3 regions of the Cupriavidus sp. KB_39 genome follow, and region 1 is predicted to be linked to each of the others. Evidence: predicted binding sites of a transcription regulator. Region 1 holds the regulator's gene; each other region holds the start of a gene.

Region 1 (5,884 bases):
TGGCCGGCGTGCAGGCCCCGATGCAGCGTGTGCTGCTGCTCAACGGCGCCGCGCACGGCGACACGCTCAATGAAGTCGTGCACGCCTACCGCAACGACACCGCTGGCGACGCCGCCGGTATCGACGGCTGCATCATCAGCAAGCTGGACGAAGCCACCCACCTGGGCTCGGTGCTCGACGTGGTGATCCGCCACCGCCTGCCCGTGTTCTACGCCTCCACCGGCCAGCGCGTGCCGGAGCACCTCGAACTGGCTCAAGCCGATGCCCTGGTCGAACGTGCCTTCCTGACGCCGCGCCGTGGCTCGCTGTTCGCCGATGCCGATGTGGCGCGGCGCCAGGCCAGCGCCGCCGAGCCAGCCCAGACCGAGCGTGCCGGCGCCGACGATGTGCTGCGCTCGCTGACCGACAGCGCCAACGCCGTGGGCGTGTGCGTGGAGGAACTCAACGGCGCGCAGTACGGCTTCGACGTGGCCCGCTCGCTGTGGCAGCAACGCGGCGCCGGTGCGCCGGCGCTGCGCCAGATGGCCCAGCAGGTGCGCCTGTCGATGTGCCGCGACGCCAGCCGCGCGTGCGACCGCTACGTGCTCGCTGTGACCGGCACCGCCTCGCAGACCGTGCCGGGTCGCCGCGCCCCGCAACTGCTGCAACAGACGCTGTGGCTGGCCGACCGTGACGGCACGCCGCTGGCCACCACGGTGGTGCCCGCCGGCCGCACGCGCCAGTCGATGGCCGAAGCCGAGGCGGAAGCCGAAGCCGCCACCGTGCGCGCCACGCTGGCCGCCGCCCGCACCGTGGTCAACCTCAATGCCTCGCTGCCGTCCGCCGCCACGCTGGCGCGCTGGCAGCAACTGGGCGAACGCTGGGTGGCCGGCACGCGCAAGACCACGCGCGTGATTGCCGACGGCGCCGCCAACAAGCTCGACACCATTGCCGATACGCTGACCTTCCTCGCCATCGGCGACACCACCTGCCGCGACCGCGACGCCGTGCACTGGCTCGGCCACTGCATGGTGCGCGTGCCCGAAGGCCAGGTGCGCGCCGCCGCCCGTGGCCGTGGCCAGGGGGCCGGCGCCGAGGCCGGCACCGAGGCTTGCCTCGTGGTGTCCCGGCTGGTCGATCGAGAAACCGGCGACATGCTGTCCGTGGACTACGTGCTGTGCGACCCGGCGCTGGCCGACGTGGCCGCCCAGGTGGCCCGCTGGGCTCAGTGGACGCACCACGCGGAAGAGCAGTTCCGCACGCTGCGCCATGCGATGGAGCACTTCGCGCAGGGCAGCGAGGGCAACGGTGCGGGCGACGACGACACGCTCGGCACGCTGGTCTCGGTGCAGCTCGGCCTGACCGCGCTGCGCCTGCAACACAACCCGACGCCGACGGCGCCCGCGTTCCTGTCGCGCCTGGCTGGCCGCGCCACCGCCCGCGTCAATGCGCCGGTGTCCGGCGCCGTGCTCAACGAAGGCATGGGCCGCCTGCTGGCGCTGCTGGACGTGCTCGAGAACTACCCGGGCCGCAACGTGGCTTCGGCCCCGGCCCCGGCATTCGACGACACGCCCGACTCGGCGCGCCAGGCGATGGACGCCCTTGGTGCCAGTGCCGCCCGTCAACTGGCCCCCGCAGGAGAGTAAGCCTTGAACCTGATGGGCTCCGACCAGGCGGAAAGCCTGCGCCGCATGCTGGCACCGCGCGTCACCCGGCGTATCGCCGTGGTGGGCTGCGAGGCCGGCGCCGGTGCCACCACCGTGGCGCTCGGGCTGGCCAACGCGCTCGCCATGCAGGGCGAACGTGTGCTGCTGGCCGATGAAGACCGCGCCGCCGCGCGCGCCACCCGGCTTGCCGGCGCGGCGCCGAAGGCCACGCTGGCCGATGTGCTGGGCGGCCGGATGCCGTTCGACGCGGCGGCGGGCACCCGTGCCGCCAGCGGCGTGGCCGTGCTGCCGGCCGGCAACGTGCCCGCCGGCGCGCAGATCGACGACCGCGCCTTGCCGGGCATCCGYACGGTGCTGGTCGATGCGCAGTCGAGCGAGTCCGGCGCGCTGTCGCCCATGGCCGGCGCGGCGCACAACTTCGTGATCGTGATGCGGCCCGAGGCCACGTCGATCACCGCTGCCTACGCCTGCATCAAGCGGCTGCACCATGAATTTGCATGCCGTCACTTCCAGCTGATCGTCAATATGGCGGACAAGGAAGCGACGGTGATGGCCCTCTCGCGCAACCTGGCCCGCACGGCGAGCCAGTACCTGGGCGTGGAGGCAAGCCTGGCGGGCTACCTGCCGCTGGATCCGCTGGTGGCCCGTGCGCTGCAGCTGGGCCGCTGCGTCGTGGAGGCCTATCCGGCCGCCGCGGCCACCGGCGCGCTGCGCCACGTGGCCAGCGGCATCGGGGCATGGCCGCTGCGCCAGGAAGCAGTCTCTCCGGGGATGGCCGCGGCCGTTCCCGCCTGATACCAGAACAAGAAGTCGCAACAACCGGACCGACACTCAGCCAGCCAGTCCGCCCCGCAAGGAATGTGGGGCGCTGGCACCGAACCAAGTTATTACCGAGAATTCCACCATGTATACGATTCAGGGAAAGCTCGAACAGGCAGACGTGGTCAAGTCACATGCGCCGCTGGTGCGACGGATCGCGTTGCAACTGGCGGCCAAGCTGCCTGCCAGTGTCCAGATCGACGACCTGATCCAGGCCGGCATGATCGGCCTGCTCGACGCTGCCAAGCGCTATGAAGACAACCACGGCGCCCGCTTCGAGACCTACGCGAGCCAGCGCATCCGAGGCGCGATGCTCGACGAGGTGCGCGCCAACGACTGGCAGTCGCGCAGCCTGCGCCAGTTCACGCGCAAGATCGAGCGCACCCAGCGCAGCCTCGAACAGAAGCTCGGCCGCACGCCGATCGACTCCGAGGTGGCCAAGGAACTCGATATGGCGCTCGACGAATACCAGGAGCTGCTCAACGAGGTCTACGGCTGCCAGCTGCTGCACTACGAGGACTTCGAGCGCTCCGGCGAGGAAGACTTCCTGGACCGCCATCTCGGCGTGACCGACGACGGCAACCCGCTGACGGTGCTGATGGAGTCCGGCATGCGCGAGGCGCTGATCCGCGCCATCGACAAGCTGCCCGAGCGGGAAAAGCTGGTGCTGTCGCTGTGCTACGACCAGGAACTGAACCTGCGCGAGATTGGCGCGGTGCTGGAAGTGACCGAGTCACGCGTGTGCCAGATCCGCAGCCAGGCGATTACCCGCCTGCGCAACCAGCTGCGGGGTTTGCTGTAATGCGTGSCTGGCTGTCGATGACGGTGGCCGCRCTCTGCGGCTTCCTGCCGGCGATCCTGTCGGCGCAGGGCTTGACGAAGGCAACGCTCGAAATCGGCCCGTCGCGCCATGCCTGGACTGGCTCGGCGGTGGGCCCGATGATTGCGAACCGGGGCCAGCGCGCGCTGTCCGCGCCGATCGTGCCGGGCGGGGTGCTGCCGCAGTCGGCTGGCGTCATCACCGCGGTGCGCTGGCGTTACAGCTTCACGCGCGTGCCGCCGCCGGACCTGCAGGCCTACCTCTGCAATGCCGACCGCTGCGTGATGCTGCCGGGTGCCGAGGGCAAGACCAACGCCTTCGTTGGCGACGATGCCAGCAAGGGCTTCGTATTCGCCTTCCGCGTGCCGGGCAACGGCGGCCTGGCGCCGTCGCTGCAAGGGCGCAGCAACGAGGTGACGGTCAGCTTCCGCTAACCGTCCCGGGCTTTACATCTGCCGCCTCACGCCACGCGTGTGTGCGTGACGGCCACCACCTTCGCCCATCGCGCGATTTCCGCCTGCAGGAACTGCGCGAACTGGGCGGCGCTATTCCCCACTGGTACCAGACCTTCCCCCTGCAAGCGCTTGCGCATGGCCGGCGCYGCCACGGCCGCGCGGGCTGCCGTCTCCAGTTCCCGCACCATGTCCGGCGGCATGCCGGCCGGGCCGAGCAGGCCGTACCACGAGCTGTAGTCGAAGCCCGGCACGAGATCGGCAATCGGGGCGAGGTTCGGGAACGCCGCCAGCCGCTGCGGGCTGCTCACGCCGAGCCCCTTGAGCTTGCCGGCCACAAGCAGCGGCTGCACTGTGGCCACGTTGCCTAGCAGCAGGTCGGCCTGGCTGCCCACCACATCGGCCACGGCCGGGCCGGCGCCCTTGTACGGCACGCTGACGATGTCGATGCCGGCCTCGTGCTTGAGCATCTCTCCCGCCAGATGGTTGGCGCTGCCCACGCCGGCCACGGCGATGCTCAGCTTGCCCGGCTTCGACTTCGCCAGCGCCACCAGTTCGCGCAGGTTGCTGACGCCAAGGTCCGGGCGCGACACCAGGATCAGCGGCGAACTGGCGATCAGCGAGATCGGCGTGAAGTCCTTGATGGCGTCGAATGGCTTTTTCTCGAACAGCGCCGGATTGATCGCGTGGCTGGTGTAGCTCAGCAGCAGCGTGCCGCCATCGGGGTCCGCCTTGGCCACGGCGATGGCGGCGATATTGCCGGCCGCGCCGCCCCGGTTTTCGACGATGAAGGGATGCTTGAGCCGCTGCTCCAGCTCGGCCGACAGGGAGCGCGCGACGATGTCGGTGCCGCCGCCCGGCGTGGCGCCGACGAGGACTTTCGTGACGGCCGGCGCCGCCCGCGCCAGACCCGGGGGCAGGATCAGCGCCGCCGACAGCAGCGCGAGGAAATCGCGTCGTTCCATGGTTGTCTCCGTATTTATCTTTGTATTTTTTGTGGGGCGATGCTGGCGCCTAGGCCGTGGCGGGCTGGGCGGCTGGCGCCCACGGCATCAGCGGCATGCCCAGTGCGGCGGCCTGGCGGCGCTCGTAGGCGTCGAACTCGGCACTGCGCGCGCTGCCGCGCAGGCCACCCCGCACCGCACCCGCGCGGACGTCGGTGAAGTAGTCGGCCCACTCGTCCGGCAGCGGCTGGGCGCCCGGCACGGCCAGCCAGAGCCGCAGCAGGTGGCGCTTGCGGTCGAACTCCTCGTAGTCCTCGAAATTCGTGCGCGAATGCACAGTGACATAGTTGTTCAGCAGTTGCAGGTCGCCCTGTTCGAGCTGCATCGAGAAGCACAGGCTCGGGTCGGTCAGTAGCGCGTCCAGTTCGTCGAGGGCCGCTTCCTGGGCCGCCGTCAGGCGCGGCACATCGTCGAAGTCGCGCTGGGCGGCCACCACGTTCTTGCGGTTGGTGCGCATGGCGAAGGCCCAAGGATGGTTGCCGAGGATGGTGCAGGCATAGTGCGGCGGCTGGGCGGGGTCCTGCGCGCCCTGGTAGCTGTAGTGGAACGGGGCGTGGAGCACGGCTTCGAGGTCCGGGCGGCGGCGCAGCATGGCGTCGCGCAGGGCGATCGAGCTGACTACCTTGCTTGCGCCGCCGCTGCGGGCCGCGCGGCGGCACAGCAGGCCGACCACGTCGCAGGAATCGGTGTGGAAGTCGAGGCCGGCGTTGGTGTTGTAGCCGCGGCCGTTCTTGCCCTTGTACGCGGCGCCCACGTCGCGCACATCGTTCATGAAGTCGCTGGCGCGGTTCTGCGTGCGCGCCACGCCCATGTGCAGGCCCATGCCCCAGTAGGCGAGGCGGGTCTCGTCCTCGGTCCAGCGGTGCACGGGAAAGCCCTTCAGCAGGCACATGCCCCAGCGGCCCTGCGTGGTGTCGATGGCGCGGGCCAGCGCGTCGCGGGCGGCGGCGTCGAGCGGGAAGTCATCGGCGGTCATCTCCAGCAGCGGCTTGTCCAGCGCGATGGCGTGGGTGAGGGCGGTGTCGAAGCTGGCCACTTCGGCAGCGGAGAGGCGCTGGATCCAGGAGGTGTCGCGGTCGGCATCGGCGGCCAGCCACGCGGTGGGACGATAGGCGGTCATGGGGCGGTGTCTCGGAGTCTTAT
Region 2 (4,963 bases), on a different contig from region 1:
CCACCAAAAAATCCCCCCGTGACGCAACACCCCTGCTAGGCGAAGGCGTATCGTCGAAACGCGTCGCAAGACGCGCTGGGCCCACTCTGGCCAAAGCCGACACTTTCCCGACGACGGATCCTTAGTTCTCGTCTGCGAAACCGCCGACATTACCCGATACTCATCACCACGAGGCAGGCAATAGCGATGTAAACAGGCGCCATGCCAGTGTCCGAAGATCACCGTATTTTCCGCTTGGAGCGGGGGGCTGCGCTTGATATTAAAGGTAGTCAAGCCTACAGATGAAGTGCGTCGGCTTTTTTACGCGTGGGCGTAAAGCTTTCGCATGGATATGATGCAGTAAGTGGCCTCTTGGTAAAAAATCCCGGTGCCGTAAAAAATGGTGCGCACCCTGTGGCTAAAGGGTGTCAGTTTGCAATTTCCTCGGCGAAAGCCGGTGAGATGTTCACACAAAATCGGGGAGGGTTAGTGCGATGGATGAAGACAGGATCGTGGACAGCATCTTGGTTGTTGATGATGAGGATCCAGGGGGATGTCATTTTCATACCTGGGTCTCGATCATGGAGGCAATCATAGCGAGATATGCATTCAAAACAGAGGCTGAGGCGAAATGTCTGGTGCGCTCCTCATTTGGTGGGGCTCTGAATGGTCATATGGCTATTGTTATGCGTTCGCGCGACCTTGAATATCATTGGGCGATGCTGTTGGCGCATGGTCCGCAATCTGGATGAGGGTATCGACTCGCGTGAGCCCGAAGGTTTTTGGGGTTGGGAAAAGCAATACAGAAAAGAGCATAACCTGCAGGRCCGGAGCTTTGTGACAGTGACGAATCGCCGGAGTAGCGTAACAGGCGAGAAATTGCAAATAACGAGAGTGATGAGCTAGCAATGGATGAAAGCAAAATTGTCGATGGTATCGTCATCGTTAACGACCGCGATCCCAGAGAAAGTGTTGTTTTCAATTTTCGTTCCTGGGTGGCTATAATTAGGGCCATCATGGTGAAATATGCGGGGAAAACGGAAGACGAGGCCGACGCCATACTAATGAATTCCTGGCTTGTGGAAGAAGCTTTGGATGACTATATGGCCATAGTCGTACGCGCTCATGACCTCGACTATCACTGGGCCATGATATTAGCGCACGGTGAGTGTTATTGGTGGAGAGGTATCGACTCCAGGGAGCCGGAAGGCTTTTGGGAGTGGGAGGAGCAGTACAGGGTGGACCACAACCTGGAATCGGATGACTTTATTTTTAGTGATGAGGAGCCAGCGCCTCCGATCGCAACCGATGCGAAATAGGGCGGAGCGCCCCTCACGCGCCAGCCCGCCCACGCCCACATCCCTACGACGGATCCTTAGTTCGCGTCCGCGAAACCGCCGACATCACTCCAATTCCCAGTACCACCAAGCAGGCAATACCGATATAAACCGGAGCCAACCCAGCGATGCTGAGGCCCCAGGCGATGCCGCCGACAAGCAGCATGAGCCCGATGAGATAGAGCGCGAAGGACATGAGTGACACCTCCCAGACAGAAAGTGGTGGCATCCGCGCGTGTCGTGCGGATGCGCCTGTCTGTCAATGTAGGCAAGGTGCCTGCCGGCCGGGATCGGTCGATGACCTAGCCTTGCGTAGGCCGGTTCTGACTACCGCCGGGTTGGGACCGGCGGTGTGATGCGTATGTAACTCAGCCGGCCGCCAGGCTCACGCCGCTTGCGGCGTTCTGCGCGCGGCCGTCGCGGCCATACATCTCGTTGGGGCCCGAGCCGCCCTGGCGCAGCACCTGGATGGCTTCCTGCGTRAATTCGAGGTGGGCGTTGACGATGGCGCCGTTCAGCGCGTTGGCGTCCTTGGCCTTGCTGGCGAAGAACACCACCTTGCGCCACGCTTCGGTCACGTCCGCGTCCACCAGCCCGCCCACGAGCAGGCCCGCCGGGCCCACGCGCAGGCCCAGCGCAATCATCTGCGCCTCGCGCGCCGCGGTAGCGCGYGTGAGGCCCTGAGCCAATTCCATCTTCTGGTTGAGCAGCTCGCTCAACGCCTGGAAATCCTGGCGTTTGATGGCGTCGCGCTCCTCGGCGAGGGTGCGGCCAAATGCGGCGATGGCGTCAGCTTCGAGCTTCAGGGTCTGGATCAGGGCTTGGCTCATGTCAGGGAGTTATTGGCTTTCGCCTTGGCTCAACTCGCGCAGCGAAGCGAGCAAGCCATCGGCGATCTTGCTGGGATCGATCTTGATCCTTCCTTCCGCGATTGCCTGGCGGATTTCCTCGACCTTCGCGGTATCGATGTCGTCGTCGGTCTCATTGACCAGGCGCGAACCGATCTCACGTACTTGCGCGGTCAGCGGGCTGACGCGCACGCCGGTCAGGGCGCCGGAAGTCGCGGACGAGGCGGCACCGTTGGCGGCCGGACGGGCTGCGCTGTCGGTTGCCGCGGCATCGGCGGGCAGGGACGGAGTGGATTGGTTGATCTTCACGGTGAAATCCTTGCTGGGTTCCCTTGGCTTATCGGATGTTCCACCCGGAACTTTAGGGTTTTTGCATCCTGATCAGGGTTGGGCGGCATTCTCGCACGCGCCGCCTACGCCTGCTCTTACTTCCTGCTTCCTCGGGAATCCAGGCGACTACTTCAGGCTTCTTCCGTTAAAAAAGTGACGCTTGCTACTGCAGGACAATCGTGTCGCCGCTCCGGACGACGCCGCTGACGACCTGACCGTTGCGCAGACGCACCTGCACCGAATTGCCGGTGGCGGCATCGGCCAGCACCTTGCCTTCACTGGTGAGCTGGAACGAGTCACCTTCGACGGTCACGTTGACGGTCTGGCCCGACTTCACGGCAATCGACTTCTTGAGTAGATCGGTGCGCATGGGCGAGCCGGCCGCGATGCGGTTGGCTGCCACGGCGCCGGCTACCTGTGTCGGATCCGTCACAACGGCGCGCGGCAGCGCGGCCAGGTCGCCCTGGCGCATTTCGAGGTCTGCGGCGCTGATGGTCTCGCCGGGGGCCATCGCGCGGGCCGCCACATAGTAATCAGTCAATACCGACACCCGGGCCTGGACGTAGCGCGTCCAGGGCCGGTCGCCRCCGCAGCGCACGCCCACGGCCACGCGGCCCCATGGGGCGGCGCCGGACGGCAGGAACGGGTCGGGAAGGATGCAATCGGGCGCGCGGCCGCCCGAAGGCGGCACCACCTGCACGCTGACCTTGCCCGGCAGGCCGGAGGCCTGGCGCAGCAGGAACTGTTCGACGACCACGCGTACGGGGTCGTCGGCAAACGGGGCGGGAGCCGACGGCGACGCCACCGGCGTGACCTGGGCGGGCGCGGCGGCGGACGGCKGGGCCAGCGCGAAGCCGGCCAGCGCCATCAGCCCGGCGGCGGCCTGGCGAGTGAGGTTCATAGGGGTCATCCCAGCAAGGATGGGGGCGGCGGCACGGGCGGGTCCGCGCGATGTCGCCACACAACATCGGAAATACAACAACGAATCTGTGGGGCAATTGTAGGCAGCCTCGCGCGAAGGGTCGGCGCGAATTGCGCGGATTTCTCGGTCCTATTCGCACGATTGGCGTGACAGGCCGGCCCCTAAGATGGCAACCCTGAAGAAGCCCCCGACCGGGATGCGTATACGTATTCCCAGGTCTACGGCAGTTTTCTCCCCGAAGTTGAAGCCAGAGCAGGAAAGGCAGACATGATCGACAGACTCGATGCGGCGTTGCGCTTCCAGCAGGAAGCCCTGAGCCTCCGGACCCAGCGGCAATCGGTGATTGCCTCGAACATCGCCCACGCGGACACGCCGGGCTACAAGGCACGCGATTTCGATTTCGCCAGCACCCTGGCGACGTCGGTGGAGCGCGGCCGCCAGAGCGAAGGCATGACGCTTTCCACCACGCAGGTGCGCCATCTGCCGGGCCAGGCGCCGACTTCGGGCAGCGCCGACCTCGACTACCGCATTCCGCTGCAGTCGAGCATGGACGGCAACACCGTGGAAATGGACACCGAGCGCGTGGCGTTCGCCGACAACACGGTGCATTTCGAAGCCGGCCTGACGGTCATGAGCAGCAAGATCAAGACGATGCTGTCGGCGATCCAGAGCTAACCAGGACCGACCATGCCCAGCATGAACATTTTCGACGTGGCCGGCTCCGCCATGGCCGCGCAGTCGCAGCGGATGAACGTGACGGCCTCCAACCTGGCCAACGCGGACAGCGCCGTGGCGCCGAACGGCCAGCCGTATCGCGCCAAGCAGGTGATTTTCGAGATGGCGCCCACGCCCGGCCAGTCCGATGTGGGCGGCGTGCAGGTGGCCGGCGTCATGGAAGACGCCGCCCCGGCACGGATGGTGCACAACCCGTCGCACCCGCTGGCGGACGCCAACGGGTACGTGACGATGCCCAATGTGAACCCGGTGGAAGAGATGGTCAACATGATCTCGGCGTCGCGTTCGTACCAGGCCAACGTGGAGGTGCTCAACACCGCCAAGACCATGATGCTGAAGACGCTGACGATCGGTCAGTAATCCACAACTTTTCGAATCCTTCCAGGAACCGCCGGAACCGACACCATGACGACCACTTCTTCCGTCAACAGCAACTCCGCCGTCAACGACGCGCTCAAGGGCGGCAGCTCCAGCGCGGCAGATCTTCAGAACAACTTCCTGAAGATGCTGGTGACGCAAATGAACAACCAGGACCCGCTCAACCCGATGGACAACGCCCAGCTCACCTCGCAGCTGGCGCAGATCAGCACGGTGAGYGGCCTGCAGACGATGAACGAGACCCTGACCGCGCTGCTCTCGCAGACCGCGGCCAGCCGCGCGATGGACTCCGCCAACCTGATCGGCAAGACCGTGATGGTGCCGGGCAACGCGATCACCGTGGCAGACGGCGTGGCCACCAAGATCGGTGTGGACGTGCCGTCCACGGCTGACTCGGTGACCGTGCAGGTGCTCGACAAGAACGGCAACGTGGT
Region 3 (4,925 bases), on a different contig from region 1:
GCCGCTGCCGTCGTTGATGATACTGGCGGTGACGCCGATATTGGCCTTGTTGATCGAGTCGCGGATGCCTTCCAGCGAGGTATCGGAGCCGATCGTCACCGTCTTGGTGCTGGTGGGCGTGCCGCCCGTGGCGAGGTCGGCGCCGAAGTCCACCGTGATGGTGCCGCCGCCGATGGCAGCGGTCTTGTCGGCCACCGACTTCGAGACCAGCGATTGCGCCGCGGCCAGCGAGGACACGTTGATGTTGTAGCTGCCTGCCACGGCGGTAGCGTCGGTGGCGGCGCTGAGCACGCTATCCGAGCCCACGGCGGCCTTGACGGCGCTCCACGTGGCGGCGGTGTTCAGCGTCTTGGCGGCGGCCGAATAGGCATCCAGCACGCTCTTGATGGTGCCGTAGCCGGACAGCTTGGCCTGGTAGCTCTTGGCCTGGTTGTTGATCTGCGTGAGCGGAAGTTCTTCCGCTGCCTGGAGCTTGTCGAGCAGCGTTTGCAGCTCGAGGTTGGAACCGATACCGATGGAAGAGATTGCCATGACTGTTCTACCTATTGTTATTTGTCTTCAACTGGGTGATTGCAGAGGTCAGACGGCGTGGCTCACGAACAGGCCCTGGAGCTTGTCGATCGCGCGCGCCAGGCGCACAACGTCTTCATTCGGCATTTGCCGGATGATCTCGCCCGTCTCCTTGTCGAAAACCGTGGTGATGACGCGGTGCGTCTGGTCGTCGATGGCGAAGCGCAGGCCAATGGAGGTGGTCTTCAGCACGTCCACCAGCTCCTGCACCGCGGTGGCGGTGTTTTCAGGCGCATCGGCGGCGGGCCGGGTGTCCGCGCGGTCGGCTTCATGCGACGGGCGAACGGCTTTTACCGTGGCGGTCGGGGCGGCGGAAGCCGGCGCGATGGCCACGGTGTCGGCGGGAATGCGGGCCGCCGGAGTGGAAACGGGATTGGGAGTTGCCATGGTTTGCTCCGTCCGGTGAGGCGAGGGGTTCTGCTCGGTTGAAACGCTTTGCAGGCAGTGGGCTGCCTGCAAAACATTCCGGCAAAAAAGCCGGGCCTTGCGGCCCGGCCTTCTTGCGGCGTGGCGATTAACGCAGCAGCGACAGCACGTTTTGCGTGGTCTGGTTCGCTTGCGACAGCACCGAGGTACCAGCTTGTTGCAGGATCTGCGCGCGGGTCATGTTCGACACTTCCGTTGCGTAGTCAGCGTCTTCGATGCGCGAACGCGAAGCCGACAGGTTGTTCACCGTCGTGCTCAGGTTGTTGATCGTCGACTCGAAGCGGTTTTGCACAGCACCCAGGCTCGAACGCAGGCTGTCAACCGAAGCCAGTGCGGAGTCCAGCGTCTTCAGCGGGTCAACCGTGGCAGCTTGTTGGAAGTCCGAAGCTTGCAGCGAAGCGCCCTTGATCGTGAAGCCGGCGGTGGAACCCGACACCGAAGCGTCGCTCGGCTTGACGGCGATGTACATCGTCGTCGAGGTAGCCGTACCGTTGCCAGCCAGGCCCTTCGAGGACAGAGCGGCGTCGTCGGCGGCGGTCAGGCCGGTCATGCTCACTTGCACGAACCAGTTGCCCTTCGAATCCGTCACGACGGATTGCGAGTTGATGGCTGCCGAGGTGTTCAGGCCCAGAGCGCGCTGGATGTCRGCGGCGGCGATGCCGGTTGCCGAAGCAGCCGTCACCGGGGTAGCGGAACCCAGAGCCGTTTGAGCGGCGGCGGAACCGATCGAAGCCGTGGCACCTTGCGGGCCGGCAACGCTGAAACCAGCGACGCCCAGGGTCTTCGAGGTGATTTCCTTCAGGGCGATCGAGATGGTTTCGCTGTCGTTGGCGCCAACCTGGATCGACATGTTCTGGTCCTTGGCCAGAACCTTGACACCGTTGAACTGGGTCTGAGCCGACACGCGGTCGATTTCCGACAGACGTTGCTTGATTTCGTCCTGGATCGACTTCAGGTCCGAACCCGAGTTCGTACCGTTGGCGGCTTCCACCGACAGTTCACGGATACGTTGCAGGTTGTTGTTGACTTCGCTCAGGGCGCCTTCGGTCGTTTGCGCGATCGAGATACCGTCGTTGGCGTTACGCGAAGCTTGCGTCAGGCCCTTGATGTTGGCGGTGAAGCGGTTGGCGATGGCTTGACCAGCAGCATCGTCCTTGGCGCTGTTGATGCGCAGGCCCGACGACAGGCGCTGGATCGCGGTGTTCAGCGACGATTGCGACGTGTTCAGGTTGCTCTGCGTTTGCAGCGACAGAATGTTGGTGTTGATGACTTGCGCCATGGTACGACTCCTATATGCAATGTTTTAGGCATTCCGGCGGGTGCCGTAACGTTGGCTGCCTGCGTTGCAGGGCGTAGAGTGCCTCCGTTGCAAGGGTTATCGACAGGGCGGTAGGAGACTTTAGAGTGATCTTTGCGAGAGTTTGCGGGCGCTGCCCGGAACCCCCGGCGTTATTGCGGATGGCGGCCGGCCCGGGGAATGGGCGGGGCGCCGCCGGCGCAGGCCGGCCTGGCGGCGTCAGCGGCGCTTGCGGGTGCGCGGTATATATAGACGCACAAAATCCGGCGACGCCTCGGCGTCCAGCACCGCTGCGTCGGCTTCCGGCGCGTGCGCCGGCGTCACCACGGTAATGGCGCGCTTGTAGACCACCGTGGGCATGGGATCCTCGCCCGTTTTGCCCAGCAGAATCATGTAATTGTCCGAGGCCAGCACGATCCCGGTCAGCCGCGTGCCATTCGAGAGGTGCACGATGACGGTATTGCGGCTGGCGCTGTGGGCCGCAAAGTGCAGATGCTGCAACTTTCGGCTGGGACGGGGAACCTTTTTTTCCTGCTTCACAACTTCTCCGGAAGAGCCCGCGAGGGTTCTGGCGGCGGTCAACGGTCCGAGGACCAGGCGCATGGATCGAGGTCGCACTAAAAGTGACGGATGGCGCGCCCTGATCCCGGCGAGATATGAAACATTCGCTCTCGGAGCCGGGGCAGGGGCTCACCTTCATCACGTTAACGGGCGCGCACACCGAACGGTTGAATGGCGCCATCCGGCCGAGCAATTCGGCCGGCCTTGCGAGGAGAGAAGGGGAATACTTCAGCCGGGAGGGTAACAAAGTTTTACAAGTGTTGACAAAGTTGGCCCGCGAACAATGCCTAGAGGTAAAGCTCTATTTATTTTATTGATGCAGTCGGTGTGATTGAAGTAGCACCTTCGTGGTCGGCGCCTGACAGAAAAGCAACGTTTGGGTCGCAATCCGCTCGCACTAAAGCTTTCTGGGACGCTGCCGATAACTGCCGATATGCCCGAATGTGCGGCATGGCATGACATGGAACGCGAAAGTGCTCAATTCGTTACAGCCGCTATCAGGGCATTCCCTGATAGAAGCCTCATTTACACCTCATGTAAGCAGGTTTATATTCCGGGGTTCGGACCGGTTTACCCCCGGTCTTTCACAGCAGTCCTGAAAGCCTACGAGCACCCCGCGCGTGGGCTTCTTTTTTTTGCCCTCGTCGTTTCGTCGCGGTCTGTTGCCGCAGTGGCCGTGATCGGCCGGGCCGGAGTGCCCGGAACAGATTAGACGCCAGTCGTTGACGCGGCAATTTGACGAACTGCCGGCACTTTTCCCCCTATTTCGATTTTCCGCTCAAGAAGCGCACCGGCCTGCCCGATAGCGCTGATGGCGACACCCGGATTCCGGTGGACGCTAGACGTACATCCAACATCGAAAAAGAGAGAAAGGTACGCTGAGATGGGCTTGCGAAACATGGGTATCGGGGCACGACTGTCCCTGGCATTCTGTGCGGTGGTGTTGCTGCTGGCGGCCGTAGCGGCCGTGGGCGTGACGGCGCTGCGCGGGATGAACGATGCGATGCACCAGGCGGTGGAGCAGCGCCTGCTGCGCGTCATCGACCTGAACCACGTGAAGGAAGGGGCGCTGCAGATCGGTGTGCTGGTGCGCGACGCCACGCTGACCGAGGATCCGGCGCTGGCCGCCCAGAACATCGACAAGGTGAACAAGCTGCGCGACGAGATGCGCGCCAGCCTGGAAACCCTGGCCAAGATCATCGAGGCCAGTGGCCGGGCCGAGTCCAAGGCCATGTTCGAGCAGCTCAACCAGACCCGGACCACCTACAACGGCCAGCTCGACCTCGTCATGCAACAACTGCGCGGTGGCGACTTCAATAGCGCCCGCGCCGGCCTGATCGTGACGCTGCCGGCGGCGCAGGGCGCCTATTTCGACAAACTCGACGAAGCCGCCGCGTCTGGCCGGAAGATGGCCATCGACGCCGTGGCCGAGGCTTCCGACCACTATGTCTTTGCCCGCAACCTGCTGATCGGCCTGGCGGCCGCCGCCGCCGCGATCGCCGCGCTGCTGGGCCTGGCCATCACCCGCTCGGTGACGCGCCCGGCCGGCCAGGCGCTGGACGCCGCCGAGGCGCTCGCCCAGGGCCGCCTGGGCCACGCCATCGCCGTGCGCACCCAGGATGAGATGGGCCGCATGCTTGGCGCGATGGAACGCGCCTTCGGCCAGCTTGGCGTGCTGGTACGCGGCATCCAGCAGGCCGCCGGCTCGATCGACACGGCAGCGCGCGAGATTTCCAGTGGCAATACCGATCTCTCCCAGCGGACCGAGCAGCAGGCGGCCTCGCTCGAGGAGACCGCCGCCTCGATGGAGGAATTGACCTCCACGGTGCGCCAGAACGCCGAGAACGCCCGCCAGGCCAACCAGCTGGCGGTCAACGCCTCGGATGTGGCCACGGAAGGCGGCCGGGTGGTGCGCAGCGTGGTCGACACCATGGATGGCATCTCGAAATCCTCCGCACGCGTGGCCGAGATCATCAGCGTGATCGAGGGCATCGCCTTCCAGACCAACATCCTTGCGCTGAACGCGGCTGTGGAAGCGGCCCGCGCCGGCGAGCAGGGCCGGGGCTTCAGC

What was found. Region 1 encodes FliA, which starts transcription of late flagellar genes. Its sites were predicted from a motif close to CTAAAGTTTNNNNNNNNNNNGCCGNTA; they were not measured.
Region 2: the regulator FliA is predicted to act here: its motif matches at 2,503-2,529, upstream of flgM (flagellar biosynthesis anti-sigma factor FlgM).
Region 3: the regulator FliA is predicted to act here: its motif matches at 2,373-2,399, upstream of AB4Z27_RS23840 (FliC/FljB family flagellin).

Annotation. Positions count from the first base shown of each region.
Region 1 covers NZ_JBFREV010000017.1:97,583-103,466, forward strand. Annotated here, with positions in the region: gene flhF (flagellar biosynthesis protein FlhF) at 1-1,625, shown strand, start outside; gene AB4Z27_RS14965 (MinD/ParA family ATP-binding protein) at 1,638-2,441, shown strand; gene AB4Z27_RS14970 (RNA polymerase sigma factor FliA) at 2,551-3,267, shown strand; gene AB4Z27_RS14975 (flagellar protein FlhE) at 3,267-3,719, shown strand; gene AB4Z27_RS14980 (tripartite tricarboxylate transporter substrate-binding protein) at 3,746-4,702, opposite strand; gene AB4Z27_RS14985 (TauD/TfdA family dioxygenase) at 4,752-5,861, opposite strand.
Region 2 covers NZ_JBFREV010000011.1:1,464-6,426, forward strand. Annotated here, with positions in the region: gene AB4Z27_RS10840 (hypothetical protein) at 1-39, shown strand, start outside; gene AB4Z27_RS10845 (hypothetical protein) at 474-731, shown strand; gene AB4Z27_RS10850 (hypothetical protein) at 888-1,298, shown strand; gene AB4Z27_RS10855 (hypothetical protein) at 1,342-1,512, opposite strand; gene AB4Z27_RS10860 (flagella synthesis protein FlgN) at 1,685-2,146, opposite strand; gene flgM (flagellar biosynthesis anti-sigma factor FlgM) at 2,156-2,473, opposite strand; gene flgA (flagellar basal body P-ring formation chaperone FlgA) at 2,658-3,395, opposite strand; gene flgB (flagellar basal body rod protein FlgB) at 3,684-4,091, shown strand; gene flgC (flagellar basal body rod protein FlgC) at 4,104-4,511, shown strand; gene flgD (flagellar hook assembly protein FlgD) at 4,557-4,963, shown strand, end outside.
Region 3 covers NZ_JBFREV010000040.1:22,465-27,389, forward strand. Annotated here, with positions in the region: gene fliD (flagellar filament capping protein FliD) at 1-531, opposite strand, end outside; gene AB4Z27_RS23835 (flagellar protein FlaG) at 580-957, opposite strand; gene AB4Z27_RS23840 (FliC/FljB family flagellin) at 1,085-2,275, opposite strand; gene AB4Z27_RS23845 (RNA chaperone Hfq) at 2,513-2,833, opposite strand; gene AB4Z27_RS23850 (hypothetical protein) at 2,950-3,171, shown strand; gene AB4Z27_RS23855 (methyl-accepting chemotaxis protein) at 3,738-4,925, shown strand, end outside.